2 linked regions of the Gemmatimonas sp. genome follow. The protein of the gene in region 1 interacts with the protein of each later gene in a pairwise test. Links are inferred from orthologs where the notes say so. Each region holds a gene or a part of one and is shown on either strand. Other genes may lie near its edges. The genes, in order: mtgA and RMP10_RS04585.

The links.
Region 2: the proteins of mtgA (region 1) and RMP10_RS04585 interact in binary tests that used the Escherichia coli proteins (3 or more experiments, as listed by UniProt). The link is inferred for Gemmatimonas sp. from one-to-one orthologs.

What each region holds. Positions count from the first base shown.
Region 1 is NZ_JANPLK010000037.1:12,277-20,710, reverse strand. Bases 2,499-5,338 are described here. They hold mtgA (monofunctional biosynthetic peptidoglycan transglycosylase), read left to right. Parts: upstream 2,499-3,457; coding sequence 3,458-4,219; downstream 4,220-5,338. Other genes in these bases: RMP10_RS08920 (DUF4403 family protein), read left to right, coding at 5,098-5,338; fabG (3-oxoacyl-ACP reductase FabG), read right to left, coding at 4,256-5,035; RMP10_RS08935 (lysophospholipid acyltransferase family protein), read left to right, coding at 2,499-3,421. Outside these bases: RMP10_RS08950 (pyridoxamine 5'-phosphate oxidase family protein), read right to left, coding at 1-182; RMP10_RS08945 (cation diffusion facilitator family transporter), read right to left, coding at 179-1,084; RMP10_RS08940 (OmpA family protein), read left to right, coding at 1,326-2,354; more of RMP10_RS08935, read left to right, coding at 2,447-2,498; more of RMP10_RS08920, read left to right, coding at 5,339-6,558; RMP10_RS08915 (hypothetical protein), read left to right, coding at 6,682-7,716; RMP10_RS08910 (gluconate 2-dehydrogenase subunit 3 family protein), read left to right, coding at 7,786-8,361; RMP10_RS08905 (GMC family oxidoreductase), read left to right, coding at 8,354-8,434. UniProt on the Escherichia coli protein: Peptidoglycan polymerase that catalyzes glycan chain elongation from lipid-linked precursors. May play a role in peptidoglycan assembly during cell division in collaboration with other cell division proteins.
Region 2 is NZ_JANPLK010000014.1:99,706-104,624, forward strand. The notes cover bases 1,985-4,919. They hold RMP10_RS04585 (penicillin-binding transpeptidase domain-containing protein), read right to left. Parts: upstream 4,563-4,919; coding sequence 2,406-4,562; downstream 1,985-2,405. Other genes in these bases: RMP10_RS04580 (UDP-N-acetylmuramoyl-L-alanyl-D-glutamate--2,6-diaminopimelate ligase), read right to left, coding at 1,985-2,409; RMP10_RS04590 (hypothetical protein), read right to left, coding at 4,591-4,919. In the rest of the region: murF (UDP-N-acetylmuramoyl-tripeptide--D-alanyl-D-alanine ligase), read right to left, coding at 1-862; more of RMP10_RS04580, read right to left, coding at 859-1,984. UniProt on the Escherichia coli protein: Essential cell division protein that catalyzes cross-linking of the peptidoglycan cell wall at the division septum. Required for localization of FtsN.

The sequences.
Region 1 (8,434 bases):
ACGTTCACCTTCGTGCCGTACTGCGTCCGACCGTAGATGTGTCCATGCGAGAACACGTAATGCATCGGCTCGATGTCGACCCGATCGCGAAAACTGAAGGCGAGACGGCCGACGTGCTGCGACGTGAGCAGCGCCTCGCATTCCGATCGATCGAGTACGTGAAAGTCAGGCGGCCTGGTCATGCTTCCTCCGTCGGCTCGAACGGCTCCATGTGAATGAGCACTCCCATGGCCGCCGGTACCCGCTGCCGGATCGCGGTTTTCACCATACCAGAGAGAATGTGCGCGTCGTGGAGCGAAAGCGCAGGGTCGGCCTGCACGTGAATGTCCACGTAGAATGCGGTGCCGGATTTCCGGATTTTGAGCTTCTCGATGGCAAGCACGCCGGGCGTGCTCTGCGCGGCATCGGACACGGTGGCCAGCACCGCCGGCTCCGGCGCCCGATCCATCAAGTCGCGCAGCGCCGTGCGCAGCAGCAGGCTGCCGTTGATCACGATGACACCGGCCGCCACCAGCGCCGCCCAATCATCCGCCGGCTCCCACCCGGGTCCACCGATCAGCGCCATGGAGATGCCGATGAAGGCCGCACCCGACGTGATCGCGTCAGCGCGATGATGCCACGCGTCGGCCGCCACGACGACACTGCCCGACACGGCGCTGACCGCCATCACCCGTTTGGCGAGCAACTCCTTGACCACGATCACCATCGCCAGCACGAGCAACGTCCACCAGGCGGGCGCGTGGTGCGGCGTGCGAATCTCCGCAATCGCCTCGATGGCGATGCCCGCCGCGGCGCCGAGCATAATGGCCGACACGGTGGCCGCTGCGAGTGCCTCGGCACGCCCGTAGCCGAACGGATACAGCTCGTCAGGATCCCGACTGGCGATCCGGAGCCCACTCCAGACCACGAGTGAGCCGACCATGTCGGTCGAACTCTCTACCGCGTCAGCGACTAGCGCGTAGGAGTTCCCAACCAGCCCGGCCACCAACTTGATCACCGCCAACCCCGCATTGATCACCAGTCCGAGCTGCGCGAGGCGCTGGGACTGAGGGACGGGGGGACGGGACGGGTGTTCCGGGCTCATCTATACAGAACAAAGTAGAGGGAAACTGTGATGGATGACCATACTTGGTCGTCTATCCCAACGAAGTCGTCCCTGTGACGCTCGTGGCATCATTTGTGTGATGTAGTCACTGTTGCCGGGAGTCTGTCGCGGCGTAAGTTACTGAACGGTGAGCGCAACTACAGTTCTAACTCCTTTCGTCCCAATTCGTTGGTGGAAGTTAGTGACCGCGCTCATCAAGGCTCACCTATTCGGGAGGGATATGCGTACCCTACACAAGTTCATCATCGGTGCCACTCTTAGCGTGGCACTTCCGGCGTCCGCTTTCGCGCAGCGTCAGGGCGCCATCGAACTCGGCGCGTTCGGCCGTGTTACGAAGTTCGCCGACACGCTGAAGCTCGACACGGGCCTAGGCCTAGGCGGCCGCGCCGGTATCTACGCGTTCAAGAACTGGCTCCTTGAAATGGAGCTCAGCTACGCAGACGTGGACGTGAACCTGCCGCGCAGCGGCGACGTGTCTCGCGACACGCTCAACAAGGTGTCCCACGCGTTGTGGGCCTACCGTCTGACGTACAACCACCCGCTCTCCGATCGCGTCAAGCTGTTGGCGGGTGCTGGCTATGCGTACGACTCGTACGGACGTGTGCGTATCGTGGCACCGCGTGGCGGTGGCCCGCAGGGTCTGCTTGGCCTGCGGTACATCATCAACGATCGCCTCTCGGCTCGCTTTGAAGGTACCGGCACGTACGTGCTGCCGGCCGACGACGACGCCAAGCCGGTGGCTCGCGCTGCCGCGTTCAACCTCGGCGCTCAGGCTGGTCTGAGCCTGTCGTTCTTCACGCGCGATCCGAAGCCGCGTGTGCAGTATGACACCGTTCGCGTATCACAGCGCGACACGGTGTACGTGAATCGCATCGACACTGTTCGCATCGCCGGGCCGGCGGCCCGTCCGATCGTGATCGGCGCGATCAACTTCGCGTTCAACAAGAGCGATATCTCGAACGAAGCGAAGACGATCCTCGACATCATTGCGGCGTCGTTGGTCGAACCGACGAACTCTTCGCGCACGATCACCGTCACGGGTAACACCGACGCGATCGGCTCGGAGCGCTACAACGAAACGCTGGGCCAGGCCCGTGCCGATCAGGCGAAGGCTTACCTCGTCTCGAAGGGCGTGGCGGAATCGCGCGTGGTGGCGCGTACGCAGGGCGAGAAGGACCCGGTTGCTCCGAACACGACCGACAACGGCCGTGCGACGAACCGCCGCGTGCTGGTGATGCTGACCAACTAAGGCGCGTCCTTGGTTCTCCGGTACCGCGAACGCCGCGTCGATCTTCGGATCGACGCGGCGTTCGACTGTCGTTCCGTTAGATTGTGTGACGCATGCATACCCCATCCGCCTCTGCTCCAACGCCGACGCCGGCCGCCAAGCCGGCCGCGAAAGCGGCTACGCTGTCGCACCGGCTGGAGTACGTCGGGACGCGAGTTGCCGTATTCGGGCTCCGGCTCCTCGGCTGGCGCGGCGCGAGTTGGGTGGGAGGCCTGATCGGACGCTTCGTCTACAGCCCGATCGGCATCAGGGCCGGCGTCGTGGAGCGCCAGATCGCCGCCGCTTTTCCGGAGTTTTCGCGGGAACGCGTGCTGGAGGTCTCCCGTCGCTCCTATGACAGCCTTGGCCGAACGTCCATCGAAACGGCGGTGCTGCCGGGGACCTCGTCGCAACACGTCCTCGACCGCGTAGAACGGGTCGAGGGATGGGAGCTGGTGGAAGCAGCCATGGCGAAAGGGAAAGGGCTGCTCATCGTCACCGGCCATCTGGGGAACTGGGAGTTCGGCGGCGCGTACTTCGCGGCTCGAGGCATTCCCATCGACGTCGTGGCCCGCGGCATGGCCAACCCGATCTTCGATGCCTATCTCACCCGCACGCGGCGCGAGATCGGCATGGAAGTGATTCACGACAAGGACGCCGTGCGCCGCACGCCGCGATCGCTGCGGGAGAACCGCGCGATCGCTTTCGTGAGCGATCATGATGCCCTGGGGCTGGCGAGCACCTTCGTGCCGTTTTTCGGGCGCCCGGCCAAGACCCCGCGCGGCCCCGCTGTGTTCTCGTTGCGCTTCGATGTCCCCACGGTATTCGTGGGTGTCGTTCGTCAGCCCAGCGGGCGCTACGCGATCCTCATCGAGCCGGTGGAGGTCGAACGCACGGGTGATCGCGAGGTCGATATCGATGCGATCGTGCTGCGCTATACGCAGATCCTCGAGCGCCTCGTCCGCGAGTACCCCGAGCAATACTTCTGGCAGCATCGGCGCTGGCGTCGTCAGCCGCCCGATACGCCGCCGCATCTACGCGAGCCATGAGCCGTCATCAGTGAGCCGGAATGTGAGCTGTCGTCCGTGAGCCCCGCCAAGAAGGTGAAGCGCCCCAGGGCCGCGAAGCGCGTCACCGGCTGGCGTGCCATCGTAAGGCGCCTGGCGTTGATCGCGCTCGTTCTGATGGCGCTCCCGATTCCGTTCATTCTGCTGTTCGCCGTCGTGCAACCACCGGCGACGTCGGTCATGCTGCAGCGCGTGGTCGCGCGCACGGCCAGCGGTGAGCGGCCGATCTGGCCGGCGCACACCACCGTGTCGCGCGCCGGTCTTTCGCCGTATCTCCGGAGGGCGGTGCTGGCGTCCGAAGATGATCGCTTCTATCTCCACTTCGGCATCGATACGGTGGAGCTCAACAACGCGCTCGAGCGTCGACGCCGTGGCGGAAAGCTACGCGGCGCCTCCACGCTCACCCAGCAGGTGGCCAAAAACCTCTTTCTGTGGAACGGACGTTCGTTCGTGCGCAAAGGCATCGAGGCCTACGTCGCGCTGCTGCTCGAACTGCTGTTGTCGAAAGAGCGCATTCTCGATTTGTATCTCAATCTCGCCGAATGGGGCCCCAATGCCTTCGGCGCCGAAGCAGCCGCGAGGCTGCATTTCAACAAAAGTGCAGCCTCGCTGACGCGGGATGAGGCTGCACGCTTGGCGGCAATCCTCCCGGCCCCGCGGCGCTGGTCGCCGAAGGGATCGATCGCTACCCGGCGCGCGGCCACGATTCTGGTACGCATGCAGTACGCCGCGCCGAAGACCGAACCGCCCGCACCGGCGAGAAAACGTCGTAAGGCCTAAACCGACGGGCTTGATCCCGACGGGCGTGATCCACCGTCAGGTGCCGATCACCAGTCCGCCATCCACGGTCAGCACCGCACCATTGATGAACGCGGCGAAATCGGACGCCAGGAAACAGTAGGCGTTGGCAACGTCCTCGGGTGAGCCGAGGCGACCCGCTGGCGTGTGGGCCTGCATGGCCTCGAGCGACGACGACGGCATTCTAGCCGTCATCTCGGTGGCGATGAACCCCGGCGCGATCGCGTTGACGGTGATGTTCCGTTTCCCGAGCTCGCGGGCCCAGACCTGCGTCATCCCGATCACGCCCGCCTTCGTCGCGACGTAGTTCGTCTGCCCGAAGTTGCCATTGAGCGCCACCACGGACGACGCGTTCACAATGCGGCCCCCGCCACGTTTCAGCAGTTCGGGGACCACGGCCTGCGTGCACGTGTATACGCCCTTGAGATTCACGGCGATGACGGCATCGAACTCGTCGTCCGTCATGCCTCCGGTCACGGCACCGTCCTTGATCTTTACCAACTGGGCGTCGCGCGTGACGCCGGCGTTGTTGATCAAGATGTCAATCCCGCCGAAGTGTGCCACCGTCGCCGCGACCGCCGCATCGACGCTGACACGCCGCGTCACGTCCGCCTCGACGAACACGATATTCAGTCCCTCATCGGCAAGCTCAGCTGCAGCCGCCTCACCCACGGCGGCGACGCGATCCCAGATGGCGACGTGCGCGCCACTTTGTGCGAGACGGCGCGCCGTGGCGCGTCCAATGCCGTTTGCGCCGCCGGTCACTACCGCGATACGCTGTGTCAGATCGATATGCATGCGCGCCAAACTATCGTGCGGCCTCTGCCGTGCAAGAGGAAACATGCCTGTACCTTTCGTACATGAAGCAAACTGATCTCCTGTGGGGAGTGGCCCTGCTCTCGACGTGCGCCCTCAGCGCGTGCCGCAGCGAATCACTCACGCCATCCGCCCCCACCTCTCGACCGGGAATGCGCAACATTCCGGAATTGCCATCGATGCCGGTGTCGATTGTCGATGCGCCGATCAGCTACGCACTCGAGCCCGCACTCACGGCGCTCGAGCAAGCGGTGCCGACGCGCTTCGGCGATCTGGACAAGCGCGTGCAAATTCCGGGCAATAAGCGACAGCAGGTGGCCTTCGCGGCCACGCGCACGCCGTTCGCCGTGAAGTTCGACGGCCAGAAGCTCACGTTGACCACCACGGTCTCGTACACTGGCCGTGGGTGGTACAAACCCGTGATCGGGCCCACGCTCAGCGCATCGTGTGGCACCGACGGCTCTCCTCCACGACTCAACGTCGTGCTATCCACCGACATCGGACTCAATCCGGAGTGGATCCTCGAGTCGCGCTCACGTGTCGCGTCGCTGCGTGCGTCGTCGAGCGATGTGCGCGACGCATGCCTGGTGACGTTCCTCAAGATCGATGTCACTGATCAAGTCATTCGCGCCGTTCGACCGCTATTGGCGTCGAAGCTGCCCGCCCTCGATCGCAAGATCGCCGCGTTCGACGTGCGCAAGCGCGTCGAGAAATGGTACGGTATGCTGCAACGGCCCATTCGTGTGCGCGACAGCCTCTGGCTCGAATTGTCGCCGGAGCAACTCCGACTCGGCGAATTCTCGCTGCAGGATAGCGCGCTGGTGGCCACGATCCGTCTCTATGCGCATCCGCGTCTGGTGGCCGGTCCTCAGCCGATCGAGCCCACGTCGCCGTTGCCGCCGTTGTCGCCCGCGCTCAAGGAGGTCGGCGACAGCGCCCGCATACGCATCGAGGGCCTTCTCCCATACGACGTGGCGTCGTCGACGTTGTCGCGCGAGCTGATCGGCCGGAAGTTCCGCCGCTTCGGCCGCTCGGTCCGCCTCGACTCGATTGCGGTCTCCCCGCTCGACGACGGCCGGGTCGTGCTCGCGGTGCGCGTGAGCGGGGACATTGACGGTACGGCGTACCTGGTTGGCACGCCGCAACTCGATCAGGCCACACGCGCGCTGATCGTTCCCGATCTGGACTTCGACGTCTCCACCAGCAACGCGCTCGTGCAGGGCCTCGCGTGGCTCCGCAAGGGTGACATGGTGGCGCAGCTGCGCAAACAGGCCCGCTTCCCGCTCGACACCATTCTCGAGGAGACGCGAACCAAGGTGGAGGGTGCGTTGAATCGTGATCTAACCAGCGGCGTCGAGTTGTCCGGCACCGTGCGTACGGGCAGGCTGCTGGACGTGCTGGTCCATCCGCGCTGGCTCGTGGTGCGGGCCGAAGCCGCCGGTACGCTGGCGCTGGCGGTCGACCGTCCCATCAAGGTCAAGAAGAAGATCAGCGCGTCGCGCTGAGTGTCGCACGCGACGAGTGTACCCTTGGTTCGTTGCGAAATCGCCGTTACACTGCGCTCGTGGCCGCTCTTGACGCCACCTGTGCCCAATCATCACGCCTCCGTGCCGACTCGCTCAATATTCATGTTCTCCCGTCAATCGTTCTCGCGCGTACTGGTCGCCGCCATCGCCATTGGTAGCTCGCTGACGCCAGTCCTGGCGATGGCGCAGACGGTGGCGAAGCCTGCCGCGACGCCGACGCCCAAGCCGACGCCCAAGCCGAAACCCAAAGCACAGGGGGCGCTCGGTCCGCAGTCGGGCGATCGTCACCTTGCCTTCAAGGGCAACGGCAGTGACGCCGACTCACTGTGGCCCGTAAAAACAGCGGCCCCGCTGCCGGGATCGATCATGCCGGCCAAGCGCGTGCTGGCGTACTACGGCAACCCGCTATCGAAGCGCATGGGCATTCTCGGGGAGTTCGAAACCAACGAGATGTTGGCCAAGCTCGTGGCGGATGCAGCGGAATGGACACGGCTCGATCCGGCGCATCCGGTGCAACCCGCGTTGCACCTCATCGCCATGGTCGCCAATCCCGACCCGGGCCCCAGCGGCAAGTATCGCACGCGTATGGACAGCGCACTGATCGAGAAGGTGTACGGCTGGGCGAAGTCGAAGAACGCGCTGCTGTTCGTCGATCTGCAGGTCGGCCAGAGCACGCTGCAGCAGGAACTGCCGTGGATCGAGAAGTTCTTGATGCGCCCCGACGTGCACCTCGGCATCGATCCCGAGTTTTCGATGAAGGCGAGTGGCGCGGTGCCGGGTCGTCGCATCGGCACTTACGACGCGGCCGACATCAACTACGCCATTCGATTTCTCGCGAACCTGGTGGACAAGCACAAGTTGCCGCCCAAGATTCTGGTGGTGCATCGCTTCACGCCGAAGGGCGTGACCAACGCGCGGAACGTCAAGCTCGACCCGAAGGTGCAGGTCGTGATGCACATGGACGGCTTTGGTGCTCCGTGGCTGAAGCGCGACACCTACTATCGCGACATCAAGCGTGAGCCGGTTCAGTTCACCGGCTGGAAACAGTTTACGAAGGCGAAGAACGACAAACCGCCGACGACGCGCGAAGCCATCTTGCGCCTGTGGCCTGCGCCGCTGTACATCCAAGTGCAGTAGCACCTCCCGCGGCCGCCGGACTGCAGTCGGGGAGGTTGATCGCCTCCCTGACTGTCATTGTGATCACGCATGCAACGCCGTGAACTCCTGAAAGCCGCCGCGACTGCGGCCGCCCTCACGCTGCTGCCCCGCGAGGCCCTCGCGGCCTGGGCCAAAGCCCTCGCCGACGCGGCACCGGCGGCCATGCCGTCCGCCGCTCAGCCGGCGCTGTTCAGCACCGCGCAGCGAGCCACCCTTTCCGCGCTCGCCGACGCGATCATTCCCCGCACCGAGACGCCGAGTGCGACCGATGTGGGTGTGATGGCATGGATCGTCGTCATTGCAGCGGACTACTACACCGACGCCGACCGCCGCGCGTTGACGACGGGACTCGACGCGATCGATGCGCAGGCACGGGCGATTGCCGGCCAGCCATTTGCCGCGATCACGGGCGACACGCTCACCCTGGTGATGAATGCCCTCGACACGCCATACGACCGCAACGCCCCCGCAGCGCGCGGCTACTCGCGCGTGAAGGGGCTGGTGATTCACGGCTATTTCACGAGCGAGCGCGTGCAGCGCGACGTACTGAAAACCGAAATCATGCCGGGTCGCTTCGACGGTGCCGCGGATATGCCCGCCCGCAACGGAGGCCGTGATGAGTGAAGACCTGACCATGGATGCCCAACCGCAGCGTCGCGTCTTCGACGCCATCGTGGTGGGCTCGGGGATCAGCGGC
Region 2 (4,919 bases), on another replicon or contig:
AATGCACGCCCTCGACGTCGAGCCACGGACGTCCTTGGGTGTCGAGCCCCCACGCCGTGGGCGTGATCGACGCGTTCTCGAGTCCGGCGGACAGGACGGCCGTGGCGCGGGCCTTGGCGATGTCCGCGACTTCAGGGTGCGCCGACGGCACGATGGCGAGCGTCACGCGATGAAAGATCTCACTTTCCTCGCGCAGCACACCGGCCAGATCGCCGAGTCCTTCCAAATGCTCTTCACCGATCGAGGTGAGCACGGCGATGTCGGGCTCGGTGATGGCTCGCAGTGTGGCGACTTCGCCCGGCGTGTTCGTACCGACCTCGACGATCGCGACTTCCGCATCGGACGGAATCGCCAGCAACGTGAGCGGCACGCCGATGCGGTTATTGAGATTGCCCTGGGTGGCATGCACCACGAGCGTGCGCGAGAACGCCGCCTTGAGCAGCTCCTTGGTGCTGGTCTTGCCGTTCGATCCGGCCACGGCGATCACACTGCGCCCCCATGCGCGGCGCCAGGCGGTGGCAAGCTCACCGAGCGCCACCAGCGTATCCGACACCACGTACGTCGGCACGCCAAGCCCCGCCGCTTTGCCGGCATCGCTCACGACGAACGCGGCGGCACCGGCATCACGTGCGGTGGCGAGAAAATCGTGCGCATCGAAGCGCTCACCTTTGAGCGCCACGAAGACATCCCCGCGCGTGATCGCGCGCGTGTCGGTGGACACACCGGCTAATGGACGCGGGATCCGCGGCCCGGTGCCCAGCGCATCGGCCACGCGCTCGAAGGTCCAAAATGGATGCGCGTGATCAGGCGCGACGGCGGAAATCGCGCTGAACGCGGTGCCGGCGGTAGAGAAAGCGGTCACGCAGAATGGGGCGGACGGTTGGGAAGGATAGCCGGCTTCGTGGTCGTAAGTTCGGCCATGAGTTCGGCCACGATCTCCCGTTCATCGAACGGATACGACGTGGTGCCGCGAATCTGATACGTCTCATGTCCCTTGCCGGCCAGCACCACCACATCGTGTGTCGTCGCGAGGCGCAGGGCGTGGGCGATGGCGTCGCGGCGATCGACGATCCGCACATGATCGCGTCGCGTCATACCGGCCTCGATGTCGTCGAGAATGCGCTCAGGATCTTCGGTACGCGGATTATCGCTGGTCACGATGGCGACATCGGCAAGGTCTTCGGCAAGACATCCCATCTCCGGGCGCTTGCCGCGGTCACGGTCACCACCACAGCCGAACAGGACGATCAATCGGCTGGCCGACCCGTCGCTCTGCCGGGTGAATGGACGTACGGCACGCAGCGCGCGATCGAGCGCGTCGGGTGTGTGCGCGTAGTCACGCAGCACGGTGGGCGCGGTCTGCAAGCGCTCGAGTCGTCCCGGTACCTGCGGCGCGACCGACAAGCGTTGCGCCACGTCGGCAATCGGCATGCCCAATGCCAGCGCCACTGCCGCCGCGCCGAGCGCGTTCGCGATGTTGAAGTCGCCGATAAGCGGCAATGACACCGACTGCGCACCGTGCGGTGACACGAGCAGGAAGCGGCTGCCGTCGCTGGTGAACGTGACATCGCGTGCCGAGATGTCGGCGCCGGATTCGGTGCCGAAGGTCCACGATGTGGGTGCATTGGTGACACCGCGCCACGATGGATCATCAGCGTTGAACAACGCGACGCCATCGCGCGCCAGCAGCCCGACGAGGCGCAGCTTGGCGGCACGATACTCCTCCATCGTGCCGTGATAGTCGAGATGATCGCGCGTGAGATTGGTGAACACGGCCGCCGCGAACGACAGCCCATCCACCCGTCGCTGGTCGAGCGAGTGCGATGAGACTTCCATGGTGACCGTGCGCACGCCGCGATCCGCCAGTTCGCGCAACAGTCGCTGCAGCTCGACGGGGCCCGGCGTGGTGAGACCGCTGCCGCCGGGCAAGGTCACGCCGTCGCTGCCGAGCAGCACGCCGAGGGTGCCGATCGACGCAGCCGGACGCTCGGGTGAATCCAGCAAGTGCCGCAGCAAGCCGACCGTGGTCGTCTTGCCATTGGTGCCGGTCACACCCACCAGCGTGAGCTCGCGTGCCGGCCAGCCGTGGAACGCGGCGGCCGTCACGGCTGCGGCGCGTCGCCCGTCGCGCACTACGATGGCCGGAAGCCCGGCCGCTGCCGCGGCGTCGGCGTCTTCCACGAGGGCGAGCGCCGCACCGCTGGCCTTCGCTGCTGGCAGCCAGGCATGCCCGTCCTGCGCGGCCCCCTTCACCGCCAGAAACGCCGACCCCGACGTCACGCGCCGACTGTCGTCGATCACATCGGTGACGACCGGGGGCAAATCATTGGCCGACGACACCAGCAAGCCGGCATCGCGCAGCGCGTCGAGCAAGACGCCAACGTCCACGACGCGAGCGGTTGCCGTCACTTGGCCGACTCCATACGCGGCATCTCCAGTTGCACGGTGCTACCCACGCGAAGCATGGTACCCGCGGCAGGACGGGTGCGCACGTCGGAGCCGCGCGCGATACTCACCTGAAACCCGGCAGCGTACAACGTGCGCGTCGCTTGACGCACGTCGAGTCCGAACACGGACGGTACCGCCCGAACCTCGCGGTCGTTGCTCGGGGCCATCTTCTGTGCCTTGAATGGCAACGCAACGACCACGCGTGCCGCTGCCGGCGCCGGCTCGGCTTTCGGCGGAGCCGGTGCCAGCAGCGAGTCGCGACGTGCTGAGTCACGCGCGGCGAGGGCCAGCGCCTTCTCCGACTTGGGCTTGGCGACGGGCACCGGCATGGCCTTGGCGACCTCCGCCAACGCGTTGCGATCGAGCGCCGAGTTGCGCGTGGCGAGGGCGGCCTGCAGAATGCCGTTCACGAGACTTCCCGAGACGATACCGCCGTAGTACGTCCCCTTGGGGTCGATGATACGCGCGACGAGCACATACTGCGGTGCCTGCGCCGGAAACATGCCGGCGAACGTCGCATTGTACTTCCCTTCGAGATAGCGACCGTTCTCACTGCGCCGCGCCGTGCCGGATTTGCCGGCCACATCGTACGTAGCCAGTTCGGCGGAGGTGCCGGTACCGCTGTCGACGACCGAGGCCAACATGCCGCGCATCTCCTTCGCGGTTTCGGCCGTGAGCACGCGCCGTACCACGCGCCGCTCGTGCCGATACACCGTCGCGCCCTGCGCGTCGCGCACGTCCTTCACCAACGCCGGCTGCAGCAGGTCTCCGCCGTTGGCGATCGCGGCATAGGCCAGCGCGATCTGCAGCGGTGTGGCCAACACTTCATATCCAATCGACACGGCGGTCTGCGTGCTGCCACTCCAGCGTGCGGGCAGCGGCAACGATCCCTTTGACTCGGCGGGATACGGCACACCGGTGAGCGAACCGAAGCCGAAGTCGCGCATAGCCTCGAACTCTTCGCGCGGCGTGAGACGAAGCGCGAGCTTCGCGGTGCCGATGTTGCTCGAGAAGCGAATCACGTCGCGCACCGGCATCTGCGCGGCCTTGTGTTCGTCCGTGAGCGGCCGCTTCCGGCCGGGCAGCATCGCACTGCCATTCTCGGTGTTGATGATCTCGTTTGGCGTCGCCTTTCCCATGTCCAACAAACGCGACACGAGAAACGGCTTCATGACCGACCCCGGTTCGTACGCCAGCGCCATCGGCGTGCTGGTGCTCGCTGGCTTGCCGTCGCGCACGCCCGCCAACGCGAGGATGGCACCGTCCCGAGGGTCGAGGATCACGACGTCGCCACCCGTACCGCCGGTGCGCACCAGCGCCATTTTTAGTTCGTTTTCGGCGATCTCCTGCAACGCCTGATTCACCGTGAGCGTCACCGAATGTCCGGGCAGCGCGTCGACACTCGACAGCTCCGGTGACTCCACATAGCCGGCCTTGGGGTCCTTCACGAGCGCGCGGCTTCCCTCCTGCCCGCGCAGCAGCAGATCGAGTTCGAGCTCGATACCGCCCACCGGTACATCCTCGGCATCGACCGCGCCGAGCACACCGCGCAGGTTGTCGCTGGCCGAATTGATCCGACGGCGGACGCGCTCCACGTGAACGCCGGGCAACCCGGCGAACCGCTCGATATCGGACGGCAGATACAGCTTGGGCAGCGACACCCATTTCTGATTCGTATCGAGCGCTTTCCGAATCTGGGCTTCGGGGACCGACAAGGCGCGCAGCCCACTGCGCAGCACGGCCCGCGTTCTCACCAACGGGTCACCCCGCTTGGCGTTCTTGCGGCGCACATCGCGGATCTCACGCGGCGCGATGCTCAGTTTCACCTGCTCCCGCGATTCCACCAGCACCGTGCCGGTGGCATCGGTGATCGCGCCACGCAGGGGCTTCACCGTTTGCTGATCGACGTGTTGGCGATCGGCTACGCGCAGCCAGGTCTCGTGTTCCACGATCTGCAGCTGCACGGCACGGGCGAGGATCGACACCGCGAACAGCACGAGGCCGGCATGCACGATCATCGAGCGCGCACGACTCACCGTCGCCGGTGCGCTCGGATCGTCGGCTACGAACCGCGGCTCGTTGGACGCCTCGGGACGAATAGATCCGAACATCATGCGCAGATCAGGTGCGGGTCACGGCGCATCATGAGCGCGATGCCGAATCGCTCGCGGCGGTATCCGGACGCACCGGATCGCCGAGCATCGAATCAGACAGCATACGCGTCTGCGCGTCCGTGGCCACGTGCAGGCCGAGCCGGCGTTCCGCCTCGCTGATGACACGACTGCGGGACATGGCGCTCCGGATATCGCGATCGAGCGTGGTTTTTTGGGAGAGCAGCGCGCGTTGCTGATCGGACAGCCGTCGCATATCACGCGCGGTCGCCACGCCCACACTGCGTCGCCACACGACGAGCGAAGCCACCACCACAAAAACGCCCAACCCGATCGCGATCCACGAGCGACCCTTGAGCG